4 regions of the Clostridium sp. SGI.024 genome follow, and region 1 is predicted to be linked to each of the others. Evidence: riboswitches for the same ligand, from Rfam matches in the RefSeq annotation. Region 1 holds a riboswitch; each other region holds the start of a gene.
The links. A riboswitch is a leader RNA that binds a small molecule or an ion and turns the genes downstream of it on or off. The one in region 1 is predicted to bind S-adenosylmethionine.

Region 1 (7,648 bases):
ACAAATTATTACAGTATTATCTTTTATATATTCTTTTATTTTATTAGCAATTTCCATGTAGGAATTATGATCATCATAATGTACTTTATGCTTCATTAAAATTCACCTCCTGATTATACCAATATATGTGGTAAGCAATTTAAATATAATAAAATGTATAAAAAAATATAAACAGGATAGTAATTAAATAAAGGTGGTGAACTATATGAAAAAGGTAATAATTTATATATTTACTATTATATTAGGTGCAAGTATACCTATTTATTTTTTACTTATTTGGGAGCCTCTAAAAAGTAAAGAGGTATTAAGTAATGAGATTTTTAGTGAAGATATAAATGAAAATAATACTTTAAATAAAAATAAAGATTTTATTAATGATTCTGTTGAAGTAGAAACTGTTTCATTAAAGCAAAGTATTTCAAATAGTTTATTTAATTATCTTGATAATGAGAGAAAAGAAAAGTTGAATGTAATTATGAAAAAATTATCTATTTTAGATTTAATAAAAATTAATGATTTTTTTATAGATAAAGACAACAAAGAACAAATAAAAAAAGGCGTAGAATTAGCTAAAAAGAGAATGAGTTCATCAGATTATGAAATATTTAAAGATATACTAGAGAATTCTATAAATTCAATTATTTTAGACTAAATTTAATAAATAAAATATAATAAATATAATTTTAAAAAAGATAATAGTATTAAATGTGAGGAAATGAAAGAAAAATAGAATAAAATAACTGTAATTCAGTTAAATGAATAAATATTAAACTTGAAATTAGTAAATAATAAATATATACTAGTCATTGTCAGTCGAGCGAGTAAAATCCAATGACTGAAAATAATAAAATAAATTTTATGGGGGAGTTCCCGAGTGGCCAAAGGGGGCAGACTGTAAATCTGTTACGTTTCGTTTCGATGGTTCGAATCCGTCCTCCCCCACCATTTAAATTTATTTGAATATGCTGGCATGGCTCAACGGTAGAGCAGCTGACTTGTAATCAGCAGGTTGTAGGTTCGATTCCTATTGCCAGCTCCAAAAAATGGGGGAGTTCCCGAGTGGCCAAAGGGGGCAGACTGTAAATCTGTTACGTTTCGTTTCGATGGTTCGAATCCGTCCTCCCCCACCATTTTAAATTTGATTTGTGTATGGAAGCATAGCTCAGCTGGGAGAGCATCTGCCTTACAAGCAGAGGGTCACAGGTTCGATCCCTGTTGTTTCCACCATATATGCTGGCATGGCTCAACGGTAGAGCAGCTGACTTGTAATCAGCAGGTTGTAGGTTCGATTCCTATTGCCAGCTCCATAAATAAGGGGGAGTTCCCGAGTGGCCAAAGGGGGCAGACTGTAAATCTGTTACGTTTCGTTTCGATGGTTCGAATCCGTCCTCCCCCACCAAAACAAAAAGTCGTATTTCATAAGAAGTACGACTTTTTGTTTGTTCATTTATTACGACTTTTTGAAATGAATAATAAAGATTAAGGGCATCTATAGTATAAATACAGAGAAGAAAAATAAGAAATATTTTTATAAAACAAATATTCAGAATAATATGTATTGTTCTTGACGAATAATTTTAAAAATGATATAATCTGAAAAGTAAAATTTGATATTAGTTCTTATCAAGAGAGGTGGAGGGAAAGGGCCCTATGAAACCCGGCAACCTACTTCATTCATTTGAGTGTGGTGCCAATTCCAGCAATATAATTTTGCAAGATAAGAAAAGTTATGATTTTTAACATCTCTTCTTATCGAAGAGATTTTTTATTATATAGCTAAATTTTTAGAATTAATATCAAAAAAAAGAAAGGAGATATTAATATGAAAAAATTATTTACATCAGAGTCAGTTACAGAAGGACATCCAGATAAAATTTGTGACCAAATATCAGATGCAGTCTTAGATAGTATCTTAGCAAAAGACCCTATGGCAAGAGTAGCCTGTGAAACTGCTGTTACTACAGGAATGGTTTTAGTTATGGGAGAAATATCAACTAATTGCTATGTTGATATTCCAAAGTTAGTAAGAGAAACTATTAAAGAAATAGGATATGATAGAGCCAAATATGGTTTTGACTGTGAAACATGTGCAGTTTTAACTTCTATAGATGAGCAATCAGGTGATATAGCTATGGGAGTAAATGAAGCTTTAGAATATAAAGCGGGAGAAAAGGATAATGTTGAAGCTGTTGGAGCTGGAGACCAAGGTATGATGTTTGGTTTTGCAACTAATGAAACAGAAGAATTTATGCCATTACCAATAGCTATGGCTCATAGATTATCAAGAAGATTATCAGAAGTTAGAAAAAACGGAACTTTAGCATATTTAAGACCAGATGGAAAAACTCAAGTTACTGTAGAGTATGATGATAATAAAGTATTAAGAATAGATACAATCGTTATATCAACACAACACAGCGAAGAAGTTTCTCAAGAACAAATTAGAAAAGACCTAATGGAACATGTAATAAAAGCTGTAGTTCCAGTTGAATTATTAGATGATAAAACTAAGTATTTTATTAACCCAACAGGTAGATTTGTTGTTGGTGGCCCACAAGGAGATAGTGGTTTAACAGGAAGAAAGATAATTGTTGATACTTATGGTGGATATGGAAGACATGGTGGCGGTGCTTTCTCAGGAAAGGATCCAACTAAGGTTGATAGATCTGCAGCATATGCAGCTAGATGGGTAGCAAAGAACTTAGTTGCAGCAGGGGTTGCTGATAAATTAGAAATACAATTAGCATATGCTATTGGCGTTGCTAAGCCAGTATCAATTGAAATAGAAACATTTGGAACAGGTAAGAAGTCTGAAGAAGAAATAGTTTCAATTGTAGAGAAGATATTTGACTTAAGACCAGGTGCTATAATTAGAGATTTAGACTTAAGAAGACCTATCTATAAGCAAACTGCAGCTTATGGACACTTTGGTAGAATTGATTTAAATCTTCCTTGGGAACAATTAAACAAAGTAGAAGAAATAAAAAAATATTTATAAAATATATAAATTAAGGAGCTGCTTAGGCAGCTCCTTTTTATACTAATACTTTTCCGCCAACTATTACATTTTTGATGTTAATATCTTCATCAAATAATAGTAAATCTGCATCATAGCCTTCTTTTATAAGGCCTTTTCTATCTTCAACTTTACAGTGTCTTGCAGCATTATAGCTAGCCATTTTAACAGCTTCATATAATGGAAGTCCAACGTTTTTATAAACATTATGAACCGCTCTATCTAAAGTAAGAATTGAACCTGCTAAGCTTCCACTTAATAATCTTGCAGCACCATCTTTAACTTCAACATCTTGACCACCTAAAGCATACATACCATCAGACATTCCACAAGCCATCATAGCATCTGTAACTAAAAGAACCTTATCAGGAGTCTTTTGGTTGTAAGCTATTCTAAGGGCTGGGTAAGATATATGTATTCCATCTGAAATAGTTTCAGTTGTTATTTCACTATCAAAAATAGCACCAACAACACCAGGTTCTCTATGAGCAAAAGGTGTCATAGCATTGAAAAGGTGAGTTGAGTGGCAACATCCACATTTAATTCCTTCCATAGCTTCGGCATATGTAGCTTTAGTATGACCTATAGAGCAAACAACTCCTCTTTGAGATAATTCTTTTATTAATTCTTTAGCTCCAGGAACTTCAGGAGCAATTGTGATAGATACAACTGCATCTTCAGCATCTCCAACCATTGCAGTATAGTTTTCTAAAGTTGGTGCAATTAAGAAATTAGGATTTTGAGCTCCTATAGCTTTTGGACTAATGAAAGGTCCTTCTAAATGAGCACCTAGTACGATAGCACCATCAGTTCCATTTTCCTTAGCTTCTTTTATAACTTCCATTGACTTTCTAATATCTTCTACAGCAACAGTCATTGTTGTTGGTGTAAAAGCAGTAGTTCCATGTTTTACTATTACTTTTGATATTTCATTAATTGCTTCAAAAGTACCATCCATAGTATCATGACCACCAGCACCATGAATATGAACATCTATAAATCCAGGAGATAAATATAATCCATTAGCATCAAGTACGTCAGTAGTATCAACATTAGTTGGATTTATTTCTTTTATCTTACCATTTTCAACTAAAACAGAACCTTTTTCTATTTTATCAAGATATATAATATTACAGTTTTTTATAAGCATATAAACACCTCCATAAATTTGAATATACATTAATTATAGCATATTGAAAATAATAGTAATTAAAAAATTAATCTTTAGTATGTATTAATTTAGATATATTATATAATAAAAATAGAAATTAATAAAAATATTTAGATTTGGAGAAGGTAACATGGAAGATTGTATAAATGGAATAGTTGAATCTATTGTATTTAAAAGTGACGATACTGGGTATGTGGTAACTAAAATAAGAATAGAAAAAGAAATAATTAGTGCAGTTGGAGTGGTTCCCTTTATAAAAGAAGGTCAACATGTTAAGTTAAAAGGACAATGGGTAGTTCATAAGCAATTTGGACGACAATTTAATATAGAAGAATATGAAGAAATACTTCCAAATTCCACAAAAGGAATTGAAAGATATTTATCAACAGGAATAATAAGAGGAATAGGACCTATTACAGCTAAAAGGCTAGTAGAAAAATTTAAGGAAAAAACTTTAGAAGTTTTAGATACAGATATAGATAAAATAAAATTAGTAGAAGGAATAGGAGAAAAAAAGTTTGAAATTATTAAGGAGTCATATTTAGAACAAAGGGATTTAAAGGATATAGTAATGTTTTTTCAAGGCCATGGGATGAGTACAAATCAGTGTATAAAGATCCACAAAAAATTTGGAGCTGATGCTAAAGAAATAATATTAGAAAATCCTTATATTCTTTCAGATGAAATTAGTGGTATTGGATTTATAACTGCTGATAGAATAGCAAAAAGTATAGGAATTGAACCAAATTCTCCTTTTAGAATTCAAAGTGGAATTAGATACATATTAAACCAATTTTCTGCCTCAGGTAATACATTTATGCCAAAGGATGAATTAATAAGAGAATCAAGTAAAATATTAGGTGCTACTTCTGAAATGGTTGAAGAAAGTTTATATAATTTATCTTTAGATTCTAAAGTAAAAGTTGAAAAAATAGAAGGGATAGATTCTGTATTTGCATTACCATATTATTATTGTGAATTAGGTGTAACTAATAGGATAATAACTTTAAGTATGGAGAATTTTAGAAGTATTAATTCAGATATTGAGTTTGAAATAGGAGTTTTTGAAAAAAAATATAGCATAAAATTTGCACCATCACAAAGAGAGGCAATAGTAGGGGCTTTTGATAATGGAATAGAAATAATTACAGGAGGACCTGGTACAGGGAAGACAACTATAATAAAAGCCATAATTGAAATTTATGAAAATAACAATATGAAAGTAGTTCTAGGGGCTCCAACTGGAAGAGCAGCAAAAAGAATGAGTGAATCTACTGGAAGAGAAGCTAAAACAATACATAGACTACTAGAAATGGGTGTTAGTGATGAAGGAAAGTCTTACTATAAGCTAGGCGAAAGTGAGCCGCTAGAAGCAGATGTAATTATTATAGATGAAGCATCTATGATAGATATAATGCTTATGAATAGTTTACTTAAGGCAATAAAATTAGGCACTAGATTAATTATAGTTGGTGATGTTGATCAGCTTCCTTCTGTAGGAGCAGGAAATGTATTAAAAGACTTAATTGAAAGTAAATTTATAAAAGTAGTTAGATTAAAAGATATATTTAGACAAGGAAAAGAAAGTTTAATAGTAACTAATGCACATAAAATTAATAATAGAGAAATGCCAATTTTAAATAGAAAAGATGGAGATTTTTTCTTTGAGAATAAGGAAGATGTTAATGAAATACTTAGGACAATAATAGATTTAATAAATAGAAGGCTTCCAAAGTTTAATACAGCTTGGGATAAATATAGGGATATTCAAATACTAACGCCTACAAGAAAAGGTATACTAGGGGTACAAAATTTAAATAATGAATTGCAAAATGTATTAAATCCAAAATCTCCAGGTAAAAAAGAAAAAGATTTAAAAGATGTTACCTTTAGAGAAGGGGATAAGGTAATGCAAATTAAAAATAATTATTCTTTAAAGTGGGTTAGAATAAATGGATATGGAGATAATGAAGGAGTAGGCGTATTTAATGGAGATATGGGCTTTATAGAAAGCATTAATGATGAAGAAAAAACATTAACTGTAGTCTTTGATGATGAAAGAAAAGTTGTTTATGATTACATATATTTAGATGAATTAGAATTAGCCTATGCCATAACCATTCATAAAAGCCAAGGAAGTGAGTTTAAAGTTATTATTACTCCAGCTTTTATGGGTTCACCTTTACTTATGAATAAAAATTTACTTTATACTGCAATTACTAGAGCAAAAGAATTAGTTGTGGTTGTTGGAGTTCCAAAAGCATTACAATATATGATTACTAATGATAAGAGTGTAAGCAGATATTCATCTCTAAAAAATAGAATTGTAGATATTACTAGTAATGAAATATTCACTGAGTAGGAGAAGTTAAATGTTAGATAATATATTAATTAACGTGAAAGAGTTTAATAATTGTGTATCTAAAATAAATAAGTGGTATAATAAGCAATCAAAAATTTTAAATATAATAACCAATCCATATAATACAGCATTAATTTTTATTAATATTATTAAGATGTCAATTAAAGAAAATAAAAAGGTTTTATATGTATGGAATGGTGAAAAATGCAAAGAAGAAATATTAGTAGAATTAAAGAAAGAAAAATTAAATTTTAAGTATTCTTGTAATAAGGAATTAGATGGGTCTGAAAATTTAGTTTTTATAAATTCTAAAAATATTAAAGATGTAAAAAATTATTATGATATTTGTATTATTGATGATATAAGTGAATATTCTATAGTATCAAAGGAAGAGATTAGAACTGGATTAGAGTATTTATATATTTATGCTAAAAGAATAATATCATATTCAATAGATAGAGTAGTTAATATGGGAACAGCTTTTGAAATAAGTGATTTAATTAGGAGAAATGTCTTTGTAGAACCTAGAATAATAACAACTAGGGTTAAACTTGATGAAGATATTCCATATACTTTATATGACTATTTAATATGGTTTAAGAATAATAAGAGAAAAGTAATAATTTATATTCCAACTGAAGAAAGGATTCAGAAAGTATATAATTACTATACTAATGAAATAAAGATAAAGGATGTTAATGTAATTAAACTACTAAAGGGAGAATCAAAAAAAGAATTAGATACTATTTATATTAACAAAAATAAGAGTGCGTTTATTATTACTAATTATATAAGAGAATATTCTTTAGGGACAGAGGGTATTGATATAGTTGCATTATTTGCTGATGAAGATTTTTATAATTATAAAAAAATCCTATATTTCTGTGCAGATGTAGGAAAAAATATTAAAAGTAAAAATATAGGCGAGGTGCTACTAGTGGCTAAAGATATATCAGAAGATATGGACTTAGCAAAGGAAAGAGCAAGGAGATATAACAAAATTATATGGGAAAATGGATTACTAAAATATTAATTTCATTGAAGGATGAATTGTTAGATATTATTTATCCACCTAAGAATAGTTGTATAATTTGTGATA
Region 2 (7,648 bases), on a different contig from region 1:
CTGTTGAAGTAGGAACTAAAAATATAATGAGTGTTAATGTTCCTAAAATGGATTTTCATAGGCAGCTTGAAGGTGATGAAGGTAGTATATTCCCTTATGGTTTTGCAAGTACATCATCAGAATTAGATGATTCTATTGCTAAATTATATGATATGTTACCTAAATTATTAGAATTAGCAGAAGTTGAAAAATCAACTCAGCTAATGGCAGATGAAATTGAAAAGACTAGAAGAAGAGTTAATGCACTTGAATATATGACTATACCTTCATTACAAGAAACTATTAAATACATTAGAATGAAGTTAGATGAAAATGAAAGAGGAGCTTTAACTAGGCTTATGAAGGTTAAAGATATAATACAAGCAAAAAGCTAACAAAGTTATTATATAATATAAAAAGAATAAAAAATGTAAAATGGGTATAAAACTATTAAATTAGTTTTATACTCATTTATAGTTTTATAGAGAAATTCTATATTTAAATTTGTAATTTGGAACAAATTACTTCTATAATTATGCATTATCCATTACGCATTATGCATTCTAATTTACAGCTCTAATTTTTTTGAAATAATTCGTAATTCTTTTGTCATTGATAAAAATAAGGGTTAATAGTATAATTAGATAATAATTGTTTACATAAGAATTATTTACATAATAAATTTGCATTATTTTTTTAAGGAGCATATTATGAGATATATTTTATCTTTAGTAGTATCATTTTTAATAGTTTATTTTATAACACCATGGTTAATGAAATTATTTAATAAATATAGTTTTACTGATAAACCAACAAAGAGAAAAAAGCATGATAAAGAAACTCCCCTTTGTGGTGGAGTAGCAATGTTTATAGGTTTTTTTATAGTTTATTTTTTAGTTAATAACTATACTTTAACAAAAGAAAAAATTTTAATATTTATAGGATCTTTTCTTATTTTAGCAATAGGTTTAGTTGATGACTTTTATAAATCCAGAGGAAAGGAATTTCCTATATATCCTAGATTAATAATTCAATTAATAGCAGCATTTATAATATATAATGCTGGCATTGTATTTAGAGGTTTTACTAATCCATTTACAGGAAATTATATAGTTTTATCTAGTTTTGTACAATTTATATTAACAATTACGTGGATATTTGGAGTAACAACTGTTATTAACTGGTCAGATGGAATGGATGGACTTGCTGGTGGCTTGTCTCTTATATCATCTATCACCTTTGCAGGAGCAGCAATAATATTAAAACAAAGTGAATCTATTACTATGTCACTAATTGTTTCAGGAGTTACACTTGGATTCTTAAAGTACAATAATTATCCTGCTAAGATTTTTATGGGAGATTCAGGTGCAAACTTCTTAGGATTTATTTTAAGTATAATTGCTTTAGATGGAGCTTTTAAACAAGCAACTTTAATGAGTATATTTATACCAATATTAGCATTAGCAATACCGATATTTGATAATCTTTTTGTAATAGTAAAAAGATTTATTGATGGTAAGCCAGTATATCAAGCAGATAGAAGTCAAATTCATTACAGATTAGAATCAAAGGGATTTACGCCAAAACAAGTTGTAACATATATAAATATGGTTAGTTTAGCTTTTAGTTTAATATCAATTATTCTGTTGTTAATAAAAAGATAGGATTTAGTAGCTATGGCTAATGAAAAATTTGAAATGTAGAATTAGGGTGAAAATATTTATTAGTAATTGAAAATAAATTATATAATAATTTTAAATTTATATTTTTGATTTGGAGCTGTTTATAACAGTTCCTTATTTTATAATTTAAAGTGTAAAATATCAGAGTATTTATTTTAAGGGGGAGAATTATGTATAGGGGAAAATTAGTTAAGCTAAGAGCTTATAGGGAAGAAGATATAGAAAGAGCTGTAGAATTTATAAATGATGAAGAAACTAAAAAATTTCTAGATACCGCCATTCCTTTTCCAATTACTAAATGGCAGGAAGAAGAATGGATAAAAAGTAGGAAAAGTAATAAAGATTTCACTTATGATTTTGCAATTGAAGATTTAGAAACTGGAAAATATATTGGAGGATGCAGTATCAACCATTGTGATGTGAAAAATAGAAACTGTACCATAGGGATAATGCTTGGAGATAAAGATTACTGGGGAAGGGATTATGGTAGTGATGCTTTAAAAGTGTTAATAAAATTTATATTTGAAGAAGTAAATATGGATAAGATAAAACTTGGAGTATTTTCTTTTAATGCTAGAGCAATAGCATGTTATAAAAAAATAGGTTTTATAGAGGAAGGAATATTAAAGAAAGAATTATATAGAAATGGCAAGTATAATGATATTACACTTATGGCTTTATTTAAAGAAGATTACAAAGAATAAAATTTGAATATTTACAAAATTAAGAAAAAGACTTATAATATAAAAAAAGAATGAACAAAACTTATCAAGAGTGGTGGAGGGACTGGCCCTATGATACCCGGCAACCTACAATGTTAATTTTATTTAAATTAATTGTTTTATTTGTGTGGTGCTAATTCCTGTAAGATAAGGGTAATATATAGGCTATTTACGTACCTAAAGGTTATCCTTTAGGTACTTTTTTTAGTAATGAAAAGGGGGCAAGTTATGAATATTAATAATTTATTTAATGAAAAGAAGGTGGTTTTTTCTTTTGAAATATTTCCACCAAAGCAAGAATCAAATATAGATACTATTTATAATACTTTAGAAGAATTAAAAGGTTTAAGTCCAGATTTTATAAGTGTAACCTATGGGGCAGGTGGAAGCTTATCTAAAAATATGACTTGTGAGATATCTTCTATAATCAAAAATAAATATAAGATAGAGCCATTAGCACATTTAACTTGTATTAATTCTACTAAAGAGCAAGTAGATAAGATTTTAAATGATTTAAAAAAAGAAGGAATAGAAAATGTTTTAGCTTTAAGAGGTGATATTCCAATTGATTTTGATGGAAAAAGTGATTTTAAATATGCTAGCGATTTAATAAAGCATATTAAATTAAGAAATGACTTTAATATAGTTGGAGCTTGTTATCCTGAGGGGCATTTAGATAGCAAGTCTTATGAAGATGATTTAATAAATTTAAAGAAAAAACAAGAAGCTGGAGCAACGCATTTAATATCACAACTGTTTTTTGATAATGAGTATTTTTATAATTTCTTAGAGCAAAAAGAAAAGTATGGAATATCTATTCCAATTCAAGCTGGAATTATGCCTGTTATAAACACAAAACAAATAAAGAGAATAGTATCATTATGTGGTGCTAAAGTTCCAAATAAGTTTATAAAGATTATGAATAAATATGAATATAATCCAGAGGCATTAAGAGATGCTGGAATTGCATATGCAACTGAACAAATTATAGATTTAATATCTACTGGAGTTCAGGGTATTCATTTATATACAATGAATAACCCTTATGTGGCTAAGAAAATAAGTGAAAGCATTTCATCCATTGTTAATACTATAAATACTTTAGAAAATGAGGTAAATTAAATTTATAAATATAGTGGAGGTATATTGTATGGAAAAAGTTGAAAGTTTTGAATTAGATCATAGAATAGTTAAGGCACCTTATATAAGGAAATGTTGTTTGCTAGAAGGAAAAAATGGAGATAAGGTAACTAAGTTCGATATTAGATTTTTACAACCTAATAAAGAAGCTTTTGGAACAGCAGCTATGCATGGATTAGAGCATTTACTAGCTTATGAACTTAGAGATAAAGTTGAAGGGATTATTGATTTTTCTCCAATGGGATGTAGAACAGGTTTTTATTTAAGCATTTGGGGAGATAGAGATTCAAAGGAGATAAAAGTAGCTTTAGAAGCTGCTTTAGAAGAGGTTTTAAAGGCTACTGAAATTCCAGCTGCTAATGAAGTACAATGTGGAAATTATAGAGATTTATCTTTATTTGGAGCTAAGGAATATGCAAAAGAAGCATTAAAAAAAGGTTTTTCATTAAGTATATATGGAGAAAAATAAAAATATTTTTCATTGCATTCTAATTGTGAAATTAGAATGCATTTTTTTGTTTAACAAATACAAAATATGTGATAATATTAAATAGATAGAAAATTTAGAAAATTTTTAAAATTTCAAAAATATTTTGTGGAGATGATTTAATGGACAAGTGTAGTAAGTTCAAAGATTTAAAATCATTTATCCAAGAAGGAAACGATGATGAAAGCTCTTTAATTGCAGTTTTACATCAGGCTCAGAACCTTTATGGATATTTGGGAAGGGATGTGCAGGAATATATAGCAGAAATGCTAAATATACCAGTTTCAAAGGTTTATGGTGTAATAACTTTTTATTCATATTTTTCAACTGAGCCAAAAGGGAAATATGTTATTAGCATTTGTACTGGAACTGCTTGCTTTGTAAGAGGGGCAAATGATATATTAGAGGATTTTAGAAAAGTGTTAGGTATTAAAGAAGGGGAAACAACTGAAGATAAATTATTTACATTAGATACTTTAAGATGTGTTGGTTCCTGTGCAATTGCACCAGTAGTACTAGTTAATGATAAGGTTTACGGACACTTTACAAAGCCTCAAGTTACTGAATTAATTAATAATTTAAGGGAGCGGGGTTAATATGGAAAAAATAAGGGATTATAAAGATTTACTAAATAAAGTTAGTGAATATAAAAGTAAAATTGAAGTAAGGCAAAATCCAGAAAAGTTCAATAATGGAATAATAGAGGAGAGACATATATTAATATGTGGAGGTCCTGGATGTAAAGCTTCAAGAGCAGATAAAATAGAAGAAAAGTTTAAAGAAGAAATAGAAAGATTAGGATTGCAAGAAAAAGTAAAAGTAATAATGACAGGATGCTTTGGATTTTGTGCTAAGGGACCAGTTATAGAAATTATGCCTGATAAGGTTTTTTATATTGAAGTTAAAGATGAGGATGTTAAGGAAATAATAGAAAGTCATATACTTAATGGAGAAGTTGTTGAAAGATTATTATATGAGGATAAAGAGACCAAAGAAAGAATAAGAGTAAAAGAAGAAATACCATTTTATAAAAAGCAAGTAAAAATAGCTTTAAAAAATTGTGGAGTAATAGACCCTGAAAATATGGAAGATGCGTTAGCAGTTGGAGCTTATACAGCATTAGGAAAAGCTATAACCTCTATGACAAAAGAGGAAGTTATAAAGGAGATTACAGAATCAGGACTAAGAGGAAGAGGTGGTGGAGGATTTCCAACAGGTAGAAAGTGGGATGCTACAAGAAGAGCAGAAGGGGATATAAAGTATGTAATTTGCAACGCCGATGAAGGAGATCCAGGTGCATTTATGGATAGAGCTATATTAGAAGGAGATCCTAACTCTGTATTAGAAGCTATGGCTATTTGTGGATATGCTATAGGAGCAAGTAAGGGCTATATTTATATTAGAGCTGAATATCCTTTAGCAGTGCATAGATTAAAAGTAGCAATTGCTCAAGCTAGAGAAATTGGAGTACTTGGGGAAAATATATTAAATACTGGCTTTAATTTTGATATTGAAATTAAGTATGGTGCTGGAGCTTTTGTATGTGGTGAGGCAACAGCTTTGATACATTCCATTGAAGGTCAAAGAGGAGAGCCAACTATGAAACCACCTAGAACTTCAGAAAAAGGATTATGGCAAAAACCTACCTGCGTTAATAATGTGGAAACCTTCGCAAATATTTGTCAAATAATTAACAATGGAGCTAATTGGTATAGTAGTATAGGAGCAAAAAAATCAACAGGGACAAAAGTTTTTGCATTAGCTGGGAATATAAATAATGTAGGACTAGTTGAAGTACCAATGGGAATTCCTTTAAGAGACATAATATATGAAATAGGTGGAGGATTAACAGACAATAAAGAACTTAAAGCAGTACAAACAGGAGGTCCTTCAGGTGGATGTATTCCTATAGAATATTTAGATTTACCAATAGAATACGATACACTTACTAGCATTGGTTCTATGATGGGATCTGGTGGCATGATAGTAATGGATGAAAATAACTGTATGGTAGACATAGCCAAGTTCTATTTAGAATTTAGTGTTGATGAATCCTGTGGAAAGTGCACTCCATGTAGAATTGGTAATAAAAGAATATTAGAAATAATAGAAAAAATTACTACAGGAAAGGCTGAAGAGGAAGATTTAAATAAATTAGAAGCGCTTTGTGAAGTTGTAAAGGATGCATCTTTGTGTGGTTTAGGTGAAGCAGCTCCAAATCCTGTATTAAGTACTATTAAATTTTTTAAAGATGAATATTTAGAACATATTATAAAGAAAAAATGTAAAGCAGGAGTATGTAAACAGTTAGTAAAATATGATATTACACAGGAATGTATAGGATGTACTAAGTGCTTGAGAGCTTGTCCAGTGTTAGCAATAAAAGGAAAACTCAGAGAACATCATGTTATAGATATTAATAAGTGTATAAGATGTGGATTGTGCTTTGAAGCATGTCCTACAAAAGCCATAATTAAGACTAGCTTAGGAGGGGATAATTAATGGTTAATGCAAAGATAAATGGTATTAATATAGAGGTAGAAAAGGGTACAAGTATTTTAGATGCAGCAAAAAAGATTAATATACACTTACCAACATTATGCCATATGTATATGGTAGATGGAAAAACAAGAAATTGTAAGGGAACTTGCAGAGTATGTGTTGTTGAAATAGAAGGTAAAGATGGATTAGTACCATCCTGTGCTACAGAAGTAGGGGAAGGAATGTCTATAAAGACTAATTCATTAAAGGCTATTAGAGCAAGGAGAATTATAACTGAACTTTTACTATCAGATCATCCTATGGATTGTTTGAAATGTGAAAAAAATAACATTTGTGAGTTGCAAAATTTAGCAGCAGAACTAGGTATACATGAAAATTCTTATGAAGGGGAAAGAAATATATTTGATTTAGATATTTCTGAGGGCTTTGTAAGAGATAGAGAAAAGTGTATATTGTGTAGAAGGTGTGTAACAGCATGTAATGATTTGCAAAAGGTAAATGCTATAACAGTAGCAGATAGAGGCTTTAAAAGTAATATTTCAACATTTTGTAATGAAAGTATAGTAAATAGTAATTGTACTTATTGTGGTCAATGCATAGCTGTTTGTCCTACAGGTGCATTAAGAGAAAAGATGAATTACAAAAAGGTTTGGGAATTATTAGATGGAAATAAATATGTCATTACCCAAATAGCTCCAGCGGTAAGATATGCTTTAGCAGAAGAATTTGGAATGGATTCAGGAAAATTATCCATAGGTAAAATAGTAGCTGCATTAAAATTATTAGGCTTTAATTTAGTATTCGATACTAATTTTGCTGCTGATTTAACTATAATGGAAGAAGCAAATGAATTTTTAGAAAGATTTGAATGCGGTAAAAATTTACCTCTTATTACTAGTTGTTGTCCAGCGTGGATAAAATTTGCTGAAAATAATTATGCTGACAAAATAGAGCTTATTTCAAGTTGTAAATCACCACAACAAATGTTTGGAGCTATTGCCAAAAATTATCTACCAAATAAATTAGGACTTAATAAAGATAATATAAAAGTTGTATCAATTATGCCATGTATATCTAAAAAGCAAGAAGCTAATAGAGAAGAAATGAAAAGTGAAGATAAAATAAAAGATGTAGAT
Region 3 (7,648 bases), on a different contig from region 1:
TGAAAGTATTAATTTATCTATAGAGTAGTAGTTTAACACTATTCCAATAGTTCCTAATGTTGATCTTAATATTAATAACTTTTGACTATCCTTTTTACCAAAAAAACTCTCTTTATTTTTAATAATAAAAGCTAAAGCAATTATACATGAAACTAAATTTCTAAAAAATGTTTTTTGAAAAGATGGTAAATCTCCAGCTAATTTAACAAAAGCTGACATACCTGCAAATCCAAATGCAGAAAAAGTTATAAATATAATGCCCTTAACCCTATCACTTAAATTATTCATTTTATCACTCCTCACTTGTATATAATACATAGAAAACAAATAAATATCAAAAAAACCTTAGAAGCATCTCTAAGGTTTTTTTCATTATTCTTCAACTTTCTTTATAAAATCCTCTTCTGTTTCTGTTTCAATGTATTTTCCATTTGCATATCCTATTACTAAACCGTCTCTTCCACCACATTCTCCTATGCAACCAACTTCAACATTTTTACTTCCAAATTTTAATTCTAATTTATCTGTGTCTATTCCTGAACAAACTGGACATACTGTTATCATAATTTATTCTCCTTTTATATTGCTATTTTATAAGGTAATTATATTAATAGTATTAATTTTTCTCAAATCCCAATTTTATTAAATAATTCTTATTTTCTTTCATATCCTTTTATTATCTTATTTTTAGTATAAGTTTCTTAATATTTCATTTTATAAAATTAAATTTTTATCAATAGTATTTAACAAAACCTTATTTAAATTTTTAACAACAACAATATCTCCTATTTTATTGCTATATATGTCTAACTTAAAATCACATACATTTTTTCTTCGTTGAAAAGGATTTTCTTTAACTTCTATAGATTGTAAGTGCTCTTGTTTAATTAAAGTTGTAATTTTTATATTACTTCCACTACTTGCTACCAATAACTCCTTATTAACACCTAAAGATGTATTCCTATACTCTAGGTAGCCAAGAAATATATTGTATAAAATTAAGAATGATATTAAAGAAATTTTTATTAATAATAATTTATTTGGAATAAAGAAACATAAAGGAATTATAATAAATACAATTAAAATATTTGTAAAAATAAAAAAAAAAATTAGATAAAGACAAATTCAAAGAATCTATCTTTATCTAATTTTTATTTTTATTTATTATTAACTAATTTCACTGTTTCTCTAGCAATCATAAGTTCTTCATTAGTAGGTATTACAAACACCTTAATCTTTGAATCATCAGTTGATATTTCTTGAATTTTTCCTCTTACTGAATTTTTATTTTCATCTATATTAAATCCAAGGAATTCAAGTCCACTTAAGCATTCTTTTCTTGTAATTGAAGAATTTTCTCCAATACCTGCAGTAAAAACTATAGCATCTACTCCACCCATTATACCAGCGTAAGCTGCTATTTGTGCTTTTACTTTGTAATTAAATATATCTAAAGCAAGTTTAGCTCTTTCATTACCCTTTTCTGATTCTTCTAAAACATCTCTGAAATCTGATGAAACTCCTGATATTCCCAGAACCCCAGATTTTTTATTTAATAGTTCATCTACTTCATTCATAGTATAACCTTTTTCTTCTACTAGGAAGCTAATTACTGAAGGGTCTATACTTCCAGCTCTAGTACCCATCATAACTCCAGCAAGTGGAGTAAAGCCCATTGAAGTATCTATTGACTTACCTCCCTTTATAGCTGCAAGTGAGCATCCATTTCCTAAATGACAAGTTATAATCTTTAAGTCTTTGATATCTTTTTTCATAACTTCAGCAACTTTTTGAGAAACATACATATGTGATGTTCCATGGAAACCATATTTTCTTATTCCATACTTTTCATATAATTCATATGGTAAGGCACATATATACGCTTCCTTTGGCATAGTTTGATGAAATGCAGTATCAAATACAGCTACCATTGGTGTATTTGGCATAAGTTCTCTACATGCATCAATCCCTATAATATTAGGTGGGTTATGTAATGGAGCTAATGATATACAATCTCTTATAGATTCTAAAACATTTTCATCAATTATTACTGACTGAGAATACTTTTCTCCTCCATGAACAACCCTATGACCAACCGCACCAATTTCTTCCATTGATTTAATTACACCATTTTTCTCATCTATAAGTGCATTTAAAACATGTTTTATTGCAACTTTATGATCAACCATATCTTCCTGAATAATATATTTTTCTTTTCCTTCTACCTTTTGAGTCAAGATTGATCCATCTATTCCTATTCTTTCGACTAATCCTTGTACTAATGAAGTTTCTGTATCCATATCAATTAGTTGATATTTTAGAGATGAACTTCCACAATTAATAACTAAAATTTTCATTTAAACTCTCCTTTTTTATATATATTCTATTAATTATATAATACACTAAAAATTCATATATTCAAATTCATAGATTCTTCAATATTTAATGAAAATATTTAAAATTCGTAAATTTTTATAACTTCATTACAATTAGCGTAGTTTTACTATTTTTTTATATAACAATATTTAAATCTATTTGTTAATAATACTTTGATGAAATTTAATATTCTATATTTTAGTTTTTTAACATAGAAATTTTCAAAAAACTAAAATAAAGAGCTACCTAAGCAGCTCTTTATTTCATTAAACTAATATATATGGTAACCTTAATTTCAACTCATTTAAACTAGAATTATTTCTTTTTGAGTAGTCACTTAATTGATTTTCATCTATTTTGTAAACATCAAAGTATTTTGCATTCTTATTTGCAAAATATAACCCACATACTGATGATGGAGGATCTATCATATAATTTTCTGTAATACTAGCACCTGTATAATTTTCTCCATCTAAGATTCTAAATATCTTTTTTATTTCTTTTTGATCTTTTAGAGAAGGATAACCAATTGCTGGCCTAATACCAATATATTTTCCTTTAAGCACATCATCTAATTTTAAGTTTTCATTTTCAGAATATCCCCAATATTTTTTTCTAAGATCTAAATGAAGCTTTTCTGCAAATGCTTCTGCTAACCTATCACAAACAAAATTTAATAACATTGAATTATACTCATCACCATTATCTCTTAATTCATTTGCATATTCTTTAGCTTCTTTTCCACTAGTAACTAAGAATGCTCCCATGTAATCTTCTATTTTAGATTCTTTTGGTGCAATATAATCACTTAATGATAAATAAATATTATTTTCATTTTTTCTTTGTTGTCTAAACATATTAAATGTTTCAATAATATTATTCTTATCATCATATAACTCTATGTCATCAGCACATGAATTTGCTCTAAATATACCAAATACCCCTCTTGGTTTTACTATTTTATTAATTTCTAATTCATCTAATAATTTATTAGCATCATTTAATATTTTTTTAGCTTCACTACCATATTTTTCATCTTCTAGAATCTCAGGATATTTCATTTTCATGCCCCATGCAATAAAGAAAAAACTCCAATCAATAAATGGCCTAATATCATTTATTGAATAATCTTCAATATATTTAACTCCTAGAAAATTTGGTTTTTTAATTATTTCGCTATTCCAATCTAATTTTAATTTATTTTTCCTAGCTTCTTCAATAGATATATAGTCTTGCTTTGATTTATTATAATTTTCTCTTATTCTTTTATAGTCATTCTTGGTATTATCAATAAAGTCCTCTCTATTTTTTGAAACTAAAGTTTTGCAAATTTCTACTGTTTTTGAAGCATCAAATCCATAAATCACAGGTCCACTATAACTTGGATCTATTTTTAGAGCCGTATGAATCTTTGATGTTGTAGCACCACCTATAATAAGCGGTATTTTAAGTCCTCTTTTCTCCATTTCTTTTGCAACTGTTATCATTTCATTTAATGAAGGAGTAATTAATCCACTTAACCCTATTATATCTACATTTTCTTCAATTGCTCTATTAAGTATTTCTTCACATGGAACCATTACGCCAAGGTCTATTACTTCAAAGTTGTTACATGATAGTACTACGCTTACTATATTTTTACCAATATCATGTACATCGCCTTTTACAGTAGCTATTAATATTTTACCATCCTTTTTATAACTTCCTAAGACATCTTTATCTATATAAGGTGTCAAAAATGCAGTTGCTTTTTTCATTACTCTTGCTGATTTTACAACCTGTGGTAAAAACATTTTTCCATCACCAAATAATTCTCCTACTCTCTTCATTCCTTCCATCAAAGGACCTTCTATTATGTTTAAAGCCTTATCATATATATTTAACGCTTCAGATAAATCTTCCTCTATATAATCTGTAATCCCTTTAACTAAAGAATATTCTAATCTTTCTCTACAAGAAAAATTTCTCCAATTTTCATTATTTGATTTTTCTTTTATATTATCTGATTTATAATTATTGGCTGCATCTAGTAATCGTTCACTAGCATCATTTCTTTTATTAAAAATCACATCTTCTACAAGTGTTAATAAATCACTTGGTATTTCATCATATATTTGAATCATTCCAGGATTTACGATTCCCATATCCATTCCATTTTTTATTGCATGATATAGAAAAACTGAATGCATTGCTTCTCTAACCCTATTATTTCCTCTAAATGCAAAAGATAAATTACTAACTCCTCCTGATACTTTAGCTTTAGGAAGATTTTCCTTTATCCATTTAGTTGCATTTATAAAGTCCACTGCATAGTTATTATGCTCTTCAATACCTGTTGCTATTGCTAGTATATTTGGATCAAATATAATATCTTCTGGAGGAAAATTTACTTTATTAACTAATATATCATAAGCCCTTTTACAAACATTAATTTTTCTTTCGTAATTATCAGCTTGACCAATTTCATCGAAAGCCATAACAACAACTGCTGCACCAAAATCCTTAATGATATTTGCTATTTTTATAAATTCTTCTTCTCCATTTTTTAAAGAAATAGAATTTACAATGTGTTTTCCTTGAATTGACTTCAATCCTTTTTCTATTACTTCCCACCTTGATGAATCTATCATTATAGGTTTTGCTGATATATCTGGATCTGAAGCTATTAATTTCAAGAAATTTTCCATTTCAAATTCACTATCTAGAAGTCCATCATCAAAATTAACATCTATAATTTGGGCTCCATTTTCCACTTGATTTTTAGCTATTTTTAAAGCTTCTTCATAATTTTTTTCTTTGATAAGCCTAGCAAATTTTGCAGAACCTGAAATATTTGTTCTTTCTCCTATATTTATAAAATTCATTTCTTTATTTGACTTAGTTACTTCTAACCCACAGTATACACTTTCTTTAATTACTTTTTTAATTTCCCTTGGTTTATATTTTTTAGCTACTTTAGATATTTCTTTAATATGCTCAAAAGTTGTTCCACAACAACCTCCAACCATATTTAAATATCCTTCCTTTAGCATTTCTTCTATATAAGTTGCTGTTACTTTAGGCGATTCATCGTAAAAGCCAAGTTCGTTAGGTAATCCTGCATTAGGATAAACTGAAATAAATAAATCTTGTGTTTCAGCAAGTTCTTTTATAAAACTCATTAATTCTTTAGCACCAAAAGAACAATTTAATCCAATAGATATGATATAATCATTTCTCATAGAATTTGCAAAAGCTAATATATCTTGACCAGATAATATTCTTCCAGATTTATCAGCAATAGTTCCTGAAATCATAATAGGTAAGCTATTCCCTTTCTCTTTATAAACTTCATTTGCAGCAATAATTGCTGCTCGTGCATTTAATGAATCAAAAATAGTTTCGATTAGTACAATATCTATTCCCCCATCTATCAATGCATTAACTTGTTCTTTATATGCTTCTTTTAATTCATCAAAATTTACACTTCTTAAAGTTGGATCCTCTACATCAGGTGATAAAGATGCCATTTTATTTGTTGGCCCAATTGATCCAGCAACATATCTTTTTCTTCCATCTTTTAATTCAAATTCATTACATAAATCTCTAGCAATTTTTGCACTCTCATAATTCATTTTATAAACTAGCTCTTCTAAATTAAAATCACGTTGTGATATAAAATTTGAATTTAAAGTATTTGTTTCTATTATATCTGCTCCTGCTTCTAAAAATCCTCTATGTATATTTTTTATAATATCAGGATTTGTTACACTTAATAAATCATTATTTCCTTTTAAAGCAAAGGGAAAATCCTTTAATATATCTCCTCTATAATCTTTCTCATCAAGCATATAGCTTTGAATATTAGTTCCCATTGCCCCATCTATAACTAATATTCTATTTTTTAAATCATCAATTATCTTAAATTTAGAAATCATTATAATACCCCCTTAAAAATAAAAAAATCTCTTTCAAAAAGAAGAGATTAATAATTTCATAATATATTTCTCTTATTTTTCAGATTTCTCTGTTGGATTTGGCACCACACTTAAAAAGTAGGTTGCTGGGCTTCATAGGGCCAGTCCCTCCACCACTCATAATAAGATTCTTAATTTATATAATTATATATTTTTTACGAGAATAAGTCAATTTTGTTCTTTTAAATTAAATAAATAATCCATTAAATTAAAGTAATGCTAAAATACTCTCAAAAGTATTATAACTTTGAGAGTATTTTATATTTTTATTATTATCTTAATATAGATTGAGCCATTCTTCTATAAGTATGTCTTATTCCTCTTATTGCAACAGATAATGTCATAATATTTTCTGGAACTGCCATACCAAAAGTTCCACAATCCCCTATATGTTGAATATCTGCTCCTGCCATCTTAGAATTTAAAGCAATTTGTTCTATAACTGATTTACTTGAACCTTCTTGTGATGTCCCAATTGTTGTCATTGCTAATGCACCATTATCATGTATCATAGAAATTATATCTTTTGCTAAAGATAAATCAAATCCTGGAACTGTACCAGGTGCTGGTATTAATACAACATCTGCTCCTGCATCTATAAATCCTTTTATAGTTTCTTCATCGTATATATTTCCACTACCTGCCCCATGCATTTTACCAGCTATAATTAATGTATCTTCTCCTAGTATTTCCTTAGCTAATTTTATTCCATTACATATTGTCTCAGCATTAACACCTGTATTTGGATTTCCTGTTATTACAATATAATCAAACCCATATTCTTTAACTTTTTTTAGACTATATTCATTTAATGTAAAACCTTTTTCATATGTACTTCCCTCTGGTACAGGTTCTAAATTTACTCCTATTAATCTTCCAACTAATTTCTTAATATTTTTTATATAATTTTTATCATTTAAATTTCTTTTTACACTTTCTTCATATACTTGTGCTATTTTTCCTAAATCATTTAATAAAATATTTCCTCCATCTATACCAAAGATAAATGGTTTTTCAAAATCAAAAGTATTTAATGTTAACATATCTGCACCAAAACTTGAAGCTAATTCTAAATTAGATACTTCTTTAATATATGGAGTATAACTTATTATACATTCAGACATAACTGTCCTTCCTTCAGATCCCTCAATGATTTCTCTTAATTCATTTTTATTAATTGTCTCAATATCTTTTGTTGTTAATTCAAAAATTCTTTTCAAGCAAATCACTCCTTTGTCTATTGCACATGTAATATTATACATTTATACTTATCAATTGTAAAAGATTAAACTATAATATAATTAAAAACTTTTATC
Region 4 (7,648 bases), on a different contig from region 1:
ACATGAAGCTTATTTAGTGTACACACAGAATGAAAAAGGTAATGGATTATGGAATATTTGGAACAATGTAGGTAATTGGTCAAATTCATATACTAGATGGGGAAATAATACAAATTCAGAAGCAAGAATGCTTTTAGGCTGGGGTTGTAAATCCTATAATAAATTTAATAAAAATAATGCAAGTTATATAGTACTAGCTCAAGGTGCTTTAAATAAATATGAGAATTATAAGAAATCATTATTTTATAATTTAATTGCTAATTCTTATAAGAATGGAAGTGCTGAAAGAGAAGAAGCTTATAATAAAGCTTTACAAGCTTTAAATATAAATCTAGATTCTTATGATGGATTAATAGATAGTTATAAAGCTTCAGGTAATAAGACAAGCCAACAATGGACAGACCTAGCAAAAAGGATTATAAAAGCCTATACATATTATCCATTACCTATGGTAGAAGCATTAGATCGTATAATTCCAAATATAACTGACAAAGTGAATTTAGTAGAAATAAATACATTAAAGACTAATGCTCTAAATAGTGCTAAAGATGCAACGGGAATGCAAAGTTTACAACCAGATGTATGTAAGATAGTAGCTAATTCACTATTAGGCAAAAATACTGTAGCTCTAGCATCATTCTCATTTAGTGGTAAATATGCAAATCAAATTAGGTTAAATGAAGATTATGAAAATGTAAACTTAATGGTTAAATATTCACTTGATGGTGGTACTACTTGGAAGCAGTCAGAGAATCATACAATTCAATTAACAGAAGAAGAAGTTAATTCTATAACTGCAGAGAATGATATAAAAGTTGGCCTTGTTGGTAGTGATACTATATATACAATTGATATACAAAATGGTAAAGATGCATCAAATTTATATAGAAATGATTTAGAGAATTTATTAATAGGGGCAGATAATAATTTACAGTATAGTGAAGATAATGGTGTTACTTGGAAGGATTATGTTTCAGGACTAAATAGTGAAACTAGATTTACAGGAAATAAAGTAGTAAAAGTAAGATATAAGGCTTACGATAATTATCTTCAAGGATTAGAAAGTGAATATACTTTCTATGAAGATAAAAATACAGATGAGCAATCTTATTTACAATTAAGACATGTTAAGCTTTATGAATATTCTTCACAAAATAATAATCAGTCTAATGCTGCTATTAATTTAATAGATGGTCATCAAAATACTAATTGGCATACTTTATACAATGGTTCTGATAAGGATAAATTCTATAGTGTAGAATTTGATAAGGTTAGATTTATTTCTAAATTAACATATCTTCCTTCAATGTCTGCTAATGGAAGATTAAAATCTGGAGATATATATACTAGTATGGATGGTAATACTTGGGAGAAGGTTCATTCTTTCACTGATATAGCTAACTCTAATACTTTACAATCTATTATCTTACCTTCTTCAGTACAAGCTAAGTATTTAAAGATAGTAGCTACAGAAACTTGGGGAAATAGTGCTAGTGAAAATAATAAGTTCTTTGGTGGTAGGATGTTAAACTTCTATGAAGATACTACTAAAACTTATATAGCAGAGCCTATTATAGAGTATTCAACTGAGACAACAACTAATGAGAATGTTATTGCTACATTAAAGTTACCTACTAACTTCACAGCAGAAGAAACAGAGTTTACATTTACTGAAAATGGTTCACATATATTTACATATGCAGATTCTAACGGAGTTCAACATACTTTAGAAGCAAAAGTTCATTGGATAGATAAAGAAGCTCCAGATGTACAAGTTCAGTATGATGTTACTGAATCAACTAATGGTAATGTAACAGCTACATTAGTTGGCTTAGCTGAAGATGAAGAAGTAGTAAATAACCATAAGAGTCCTATTTATACCTTTAGTGAAAATGGATCATTTGAATTTATTGTTAGAGATAAAGCTGGAAACGAAGCTAAAGTAGTTGCAGAAGTTAATTGGATAATTAAAGAGAAGCCAGCTCCAAAAGTTACTTATAGCACTTTAGAAAGCACAAAAGAGAATGTTACTGTATCTATAAGTGAATTTTTAGAAGAAGGTTCAACAATAAAAAATAATGATGGGAAGGATACTTATACATTTACTGAAAATGGAACCTTTGAATTTATTGTTGTTGATAAATATGGTAATGAAACTATTGTACCTGTAGAGGTAAATTGCATAGATAAAACTCCTCCAATGGTTGTTTTAAATTATAGTACTATAAATAATACAAATGAAGCTGTAACTGTTACTATAGATGGATTACAAGATGATGAAGTTGTTGTAAACAATGATGGAAATCCTAGCTATACCTTTACTGAAAATGGTGCATTTGAATTTATAGTAAGAGACAAAGCAGGTAATGAAACAAAATCTATAGCTGTTGTAGATTGGATAAAGAAAACAGGAAATGATGGAGAATATACTAATGAAGTATATTCAGAATCTACAGTTGAGTATGCTACTAATGAAGTAACTATTGCATCATCTACTAATAATTCAGAAAATATTAGTGATAACAATGCAGCTTCTAATACTTCAGAGAGCAATAAAGAGAATAAAACTGATAGTAAAACAGAAAATAAAACTGATAATAAAAAAGAAAAAGATGAAACAGAAAATTCTACTTCTGATAGCAAAGAAGAAGAGGATTTATCAAATAATTCTATAAGTGAGTCATTTTCTGCAAAACCAACAACAATAGCAATAATAAGTGTTGCCCTTGCAAGCATAGCTACAGCTATATTTGTTGTAATAAAAAAGTTTTTTAGATAATTAAAATTTAAAAGGATTTTTAGGAAGATTAAGTTCAATTTCACATTGTTCTTAATCTTCTTTATTTATTTTTAGACCACTTCATTCCACAAAAGGCGAAAAAATTGCATTTAAATATAAAAATGGGATTTATTACAAATATATTGTTATAATTTTTTTATTAATAGAGGAGAGAAACTGAGTGCATTGGCATTGAAGATTTAATGAAGCTTTAGCTTAATTTACTGTGAAAGCTTATCTTAGCAAGGTCTTAGCAAGGTCTTAGCAAGGGAACTGAGGAAAATCTTCCTCTGAAAGGAGATAATAAATGGATGATGAAATTTTAATAAAACTTATTGGTGGGCCTATATTTATAATTATTATTGTTTTATTATTAATTGTTTTTAATCTTAAGAAAAGAAAACAAGGTAATAATAAAACAATAAATAAAGTAGACTATGGTCAAGTTTATTTTCAGATGACAATTGCAACTTTTGCTGCCATGATTATTTTATGTGATGATATTTATGAATTTTTACTATTTCAAGCTTCACTAATATTTGCATCAATATTAATTAGTAAATATGCTAATGATAAGATAGATAAAAGGTTATAAAGAGTATTTAATTTTTAATATACATTTAATTTTAAGATTAATTTACAATAATTATATATTTTACAACTAAGGGAGAATGAAATGGATAAAGTTTTAATGATAGAAAAGACTAAAGAATTTGTTAAAAAGAAATTATATGGAGAAGGAAGTGGCCATGATTGGTTTCATATAGAAAGAGTATATAACTTAGCTAAATATATAGTAGAAAAAGAAAATGCAGATTCTTTTATTGTTGAAATGACAGCACTATTACATGATATTGATGACTGGAAATTTTCAAAGTCTAATGATATTAATACCACAGTTACGGAGAAATTTCTTAAATCTATACAAGTAGATAAGAATGATATGGAAGCAATAATAAAAATAATAAAAACTATGTCTTATAAAGGTGGGGTTGTGGATTCAACCCAACATACAATTGAAGGAAAAATAGTTCAAGATGCAGATAGATTAGATGCTATAGGTGCAATTGGAATAGCAAGAACCTTTGCTTATGGAGGGCATAAAAATCGACCAATTTACGATCCATCAATAAAGCCTATGGATTTTAAATCCTTAGATGAAGTTAAAAATGCAGAAAATCATACAATAAATCATTTTTATGAAAAACTATTAAAATTAAAAGATTTAATGAATACAGATACGGCAAAGGAAATAGCAGAAAAAAGACATAAGTTTATGGAAGACTTCTTAGAGGAGTTTTATAGTGAATGGAACTTTTAAGTAATGATTTATTAATTAAAATTGTGCATTATTTCCCCTTCTTTTACTTATATTAATATAAAGAGTATAATATAAATAAAAGGGTGATAATTATGAAGGTGCTAATAATGACTATTAACTTAAGAGCTGAATGGGTTCATTCTTTAAAAGAAAAAAGGATGATAGTAAGAAGTATAACTCAAAAACTTAAAAATAAATTTAATATTTCAGTAAATGAAGTTGGTAATCAAGATATTCATAACTATATTACAATTGGTATATCAGGGATTTGTGCTACAAATGCACAATTAGATTCAATATATGAAAATATAATAAATTTTGTTGAAGAAAATACTGATGCAGAATTAATTAATATAAGAAAAGAAGTAATAGTATTCTAAATTTTTTAGCAATAGTTGTTGACATTTAAAGTTAATAAATGTATAGTATTACTATAAAATTTAATAAACATTTTTAAATGTTTCTTATCAAGAGTGGTGGAGGGACTGGCCCTGTGAAACCCAGCAACCTTTAATAGGTGTGATAGGCTTAATTTTTATTGAGCTAAATTACTCATATTAAGTTTGGTGCTAAATCCTGCAGCTTTAAAGCTGATAGATGAGAGAATAAATCAACAAGTGATATTTACACGCACTAGAGAATTTATTCTCCAGTGCGTTTTTTGTTTTTATTTAAGTTCTAGGAGGGACATAAATGATTGAAATTAAAAATTTAACTAAAAAATTTAATGATGTGGAAGTTATAAAAAATGTTTCTTTATCTATAGAAGAAGGTACGATATATGGAATAATAGGGCATAGTGGAGCAGGAAAATCTACTTTACTTAGATGCATAAATGGCCTTGAAAGTTATGAAGATGGCTCAATAAATGTTATGGGGAGAGAAGTTAATGAGCTTAAGGGATATGAATTAAGAGAATTTAGAAAAAAACTAGGTATGATATTTCAAGGCTTTAATTTATTAAATAGAAAAACTGTATTTGATAATATAGCCTTACCATTAGAGGTTTGGGGATTTGAAGAAGAATATAAGGAATATAAAGATAGTTTAGGGGATAAAAAACCTATTAGCTATAGAAGCTACAGAAGAAAAAGAATAAATGAAAGAGTAAATGAACTTTTAGATTTAGTAGGACTTTCTGAAAAAGCAAAAGTAAAGCCCACAAGCTTAAGTGGAGGACAAAAGCAAAGAGTTGCAATAGCAAGAGCTTTAGCATTAGAGCCTAAAGTTTTACTATGTGATGAAGCAACATCAGCCTTAGATCCAAAGATAACAAAGGATATATTAGCACTTTTATCTAAAATTAATAAGGAGTTAGGCATTACTATAGTAATAGTAACTCACCAAATGGAAGTAGTAAAAGAAGTTTGTGAAAAAGTTGCATTAATAGAAGGTGGAATATTAAAAGCAGAAGGAAAGTCAGAGGAATTATTCTTAAGACCTGGGGTATCATTAAAGAAATTCCTTGGAGAAGAAGAGGAAGATATTTTACCAGAGTCAGGTATTAATATTAAGTTATTCTTCCCAAGTACATCTTCAGAAAATGCACTTATAACAAAGATGGCAAGAGATTTAAATGTAGATTTTTCAATAGTTTGGGGTAAGCTTGAAAAGTTTAGAGAAGATATATTAGGTAATTTAGTAATAAATATTAATGAAAAAGATAAGGACAAGGTTATAGCTTATTTAGAAGAAAAAGGTGTAGTATTGGAGGTGCTTAAATAATGACAGAAATATTAATTGAAGGATTTAATAAAACCATAATAATGGTATTTTTCTCAACATTATTTTCAGTAATTTTAGGATTTATTCCAGCTATTATATTAATAGTTACAGCACCAAAAGGCTTAAAGCCTAATAAAACTGTTTTTAATACATTAGATACAATAATAAATATTTTAAGAGGTTTCCCATTTATAATTTTAATGGTAGCAATAATGCCACTTACAAAATTAATAGTAGGAAAATCTATAGGAACAACAGCAGCAATAGTTCCACTTACTATAGCAGCAGCTCCATTTGTAGCAAGAATTATAGAATCAGCTTTAAAAGAAGTAGATCCAGGAGTAGTAGAGGCAGCAAAATCCTTTGGTGCATCAAATACACAAATAATATTTAAGGTAATGCTTAAAGAAGCAGTTCCATCAATAATTTCAGGATTAACATTAACAATAATAAGCATAATTGGATATTCAGCTATGGCAGGAACAGTAGGAGCAGGTGGACTTGGAGACTTAGCAGTAAGATACGGTTATCAAAGATACCAAACAGATGTAATGATAGTAACAGTAATAATCTTAGTAATAATTGTACAAGTTCTACAATCACTAGGAAATTACTTATATAAAAAATTATCACAATAGAGAAATGAAAAATGAAAAATGAAGAATGATTTTACATTAATTTAAGAAACTCATAAGAGTTTCAACAAAAATTACTCATTATCAATTATGCATTACGCATTATAAGTGTGTATAGATTAAGGTTTATAAGTTTTTAAATTTTTAGATATAAATAAAAAAAGTAAAATGAAATGTAAAATAAGATAAAACTTCCTAAGAAGTTTTGAAGAAATTTTATAGTAATTTGGAACAAATTACATCAATAATTCTACATTTTACATTCTACATTTTACATTAAATTAAGGGGGTTTTAAATATGAAAAGAAAATCAATTTTATCAATTTTATTAGTAGGAGCTTTAGCAATAGGCTTGGTAGGATGTGGAAATAAAGCAGAGGGTACTGGCTCAGCAGCTGAAGATAAAACAATAACAATTGGGGTTAGCCCAGTTCCTCATAAGGAAATAGTAGAACAAGTAGTGCCAGATCTTGAAGCAGAAGGATATACAGTTAAAGTAGTAGAATTCACTGATTATGTAACACCTAATACAGCTTTAGCTGAAGGTGAGTTAGATGCTAACTACTTCCAACATATAGCATACTTAAATGAAACTAATGAAAGTAAAGGCTTAGATTTAACTTATACAGCAGCTATTCACTTAGAACCATTAGCAGCTTATTCTAAATCTATTAAAGATTTAAAAGATCTTAAGGATGGTGCAACAGTTGCAGTTCCAAATGATCCATCAAATGAAGCAAGAGCTTTAAGATTATTAGAAAAAGCAGGTTTAATTAAGTTAGGTGATGGAGAATTAGTTACTCCTAAGGATATTACTGAAAATACTAAGAACTTAAAGTTTGAAGAATTAGAAGCAGCTCAATTACCTAGAGTTTTAGAAGAAGTAGATATAGCAGTTATTAATGGTAACTATGCTCTTGAAGCAGGATTAAATCCAGCTAAAGAAGCATTAACAATAGAATATGCTAATGCAGAAGCAGCTAAAAACTATAGAAATATCTTAGCTGTTAAAAAAGGTACTGAAGAAAGTGAAAAAATTAAAGCTTTAACTAAGGCATTAACTTCTGAAAAAGTTAAGAAGTTTATAGAAGAAAAATATAGTGATGGAACAGTAATTCCAACATTCTAAGAAATAAATATAAATTATTATATAAAAGATGAAGTATTAAGCCTTAATATTTCATCTTT

Region 2: it holds a riboswitch for S-adenosylmethionine, as region 1 does, so the genes downstream of both, metF (methylenetetrahydrofolate reductase [NAD(P)H]) here and metK (methionine adenosyltransferase) in region 1, are expected to answer to the same signal.
Region 3: it holds a riboswitch for S-adenosylmethionine, as region 1 does, so the genes downstream of both, metH (methionine synthase) here and metK (methionine adenosyltransferase) in region 1, are expected to answer to the same signal.
Region 4: it holds a riboswitch for S-adenosylmethionine, as region 1 does, so the genes downstream of both, ACQRD5_RS04495 (methionine ABC transporter ATP-binding protein) here and metK (methionine adenosyltransferase) in region 1, are expected to answer to the same signal.

Annotation. Positions count from the first base shown of each region.
Region 1 is NZ_JBNPON010000090.1:543-8,190, forward strand. It holds gene yyaC (spore protease YyaC) at 1-96, opposite strand, end outside; gene ACQRD5_RS15865 (hypothetical protein) at 206-652, shown strand; tRNA gene ACQRD5_RS15870 (tRNA-Tyr) at 861-945, shown strand; tRNA gene ACQRD5_RS15875 (tRNA-Thr) at 965-1,039, shown strand; tRNA gene ACQRD5_RS15880 (tRNA-Tyr) at 1,046-1,130, shown strand; tRNA gene ACQRD5_RS15885 (tRNA-Val) at 1,152-1,227, shown strand; tRNA gene ACQRD5_RS15890 (tRNA-Thr) at 1,233-1,307, shown strand; tRNA gene ACQRD5_RS15895 (tRNA-Tyr) at 1,315-1,399, shown strand; SAM riboswitch class I at 1,618-1,724, shown strand; gene metK (methionine adenosyltransferase) at 1,823-2,998, shown strand; gene nagA (N-acetylglucosamine-6-phosphate deacetylase) at 3,036-4,166, opposite strand; gene recD2 (SF1B family DNA helicase RecD2) at 4,318-6,549, shown strand; gene ACQRD5_RS15915 (hypothetical protein) at 6,560-7,582, shown strand; gene ACQRD5_RS15920 (ComF family protein) at 7,555-7,648, shown strand, end outside.
Region 2 is NZ_JBNPON010000002.1:58,817-66,464, reverse strand. It holds gene ACQRD5_RS01140 (V-type ATP synthase subunit D) at 1-374, shown strand, start outside; gene ACQRD5_RS01135 (MraY family glycosyltransferase) at 690-1,643, shown strand; gene ACQRD5_RS01130 (GNAT family N-acetyltransferase) at 1,832-2,365, shown strand; SAM riboswitch class I at 2,424-2,537, shown strand; gene metF (methylenetetrahydrofolate reductase [NAD(P)H]) at 2,612-3,505, shown strand; gene ACQRD5_RS01120 (S-ribosylhomocysteine lyase) at 3,534-3,992, shown strand; gene ACQRD5_RS01115 (complex I 24 kDa subunit family protein) at 4,133-4,606, shown strand; gene ACQRD5_RS01110 (NADH-ubiquinone oxidoreductase-F iron-sulfur binding region domain-containing protein) at 4,608-6,512, shown strand; gene ACQRD5_RS01105 (NADH-dependent [FeFe] hydrogenase, group A6) at 6,512-7,648, shown strand, end outside.
Region 3 is NZ_JBNPON010000052.1:18,025-25,672, forward strand. It holds gene ACQRD5_RS13035 (DMT family transporter) at 1-288, opposite strand, end outside; gene ACQRD5_RS13040 (DUF1450 domain-containing protein) at 373-564, opposite strand; gene ACQRD5_RS13045 (PH domain-containing protein) at 715-1,125, opposite strand; gene ACQRD5_RS13050 (acetate kinase) at 1,158-2,357, opposite strand; gene metH (methionine synthase) at 2,643-6,293, opposite strand; SAM riboswitch class I at 6,363-6,461, opposite strand; gene ACQRD5_RS13060 (hypothetical protein) at 6,605-7,561, opposite strand.
Region 4 is NZ_JBNPON010000008.1:65,392-73,039, forward strand. It holds gene ACQRD5_RS04475 (NPCBM/NEW2 domain-containing protein) at 1-2,779, shown strand, start outside; gene ACQRD5_RS04480 (hypothetical protein) at 3,087-3,374, shown strand; gene ACQRD5_RS04485 (HD domain-containing protein) at 3,456-4,100, shown strand; gene ACQRD5_RS04490 (DUF503 domain-containing protein) at 4,193-4,480, shown strand; SAM riboswitch class I at 4,562-4,704, shown strand; gene ACQRD5_RS04495 (methionine ABC transporter ATP-binding protein) at 4,794-5,825, shown strand; gene ACQRD5_RS04500 (methionine ABC transporter permease) at 5,825-6,463, shown strand; gene ACQRD5_RS04505 (MetQ/NlpA family ABC transporter substrate-binding protein) at 6,759-7,589, shown strand.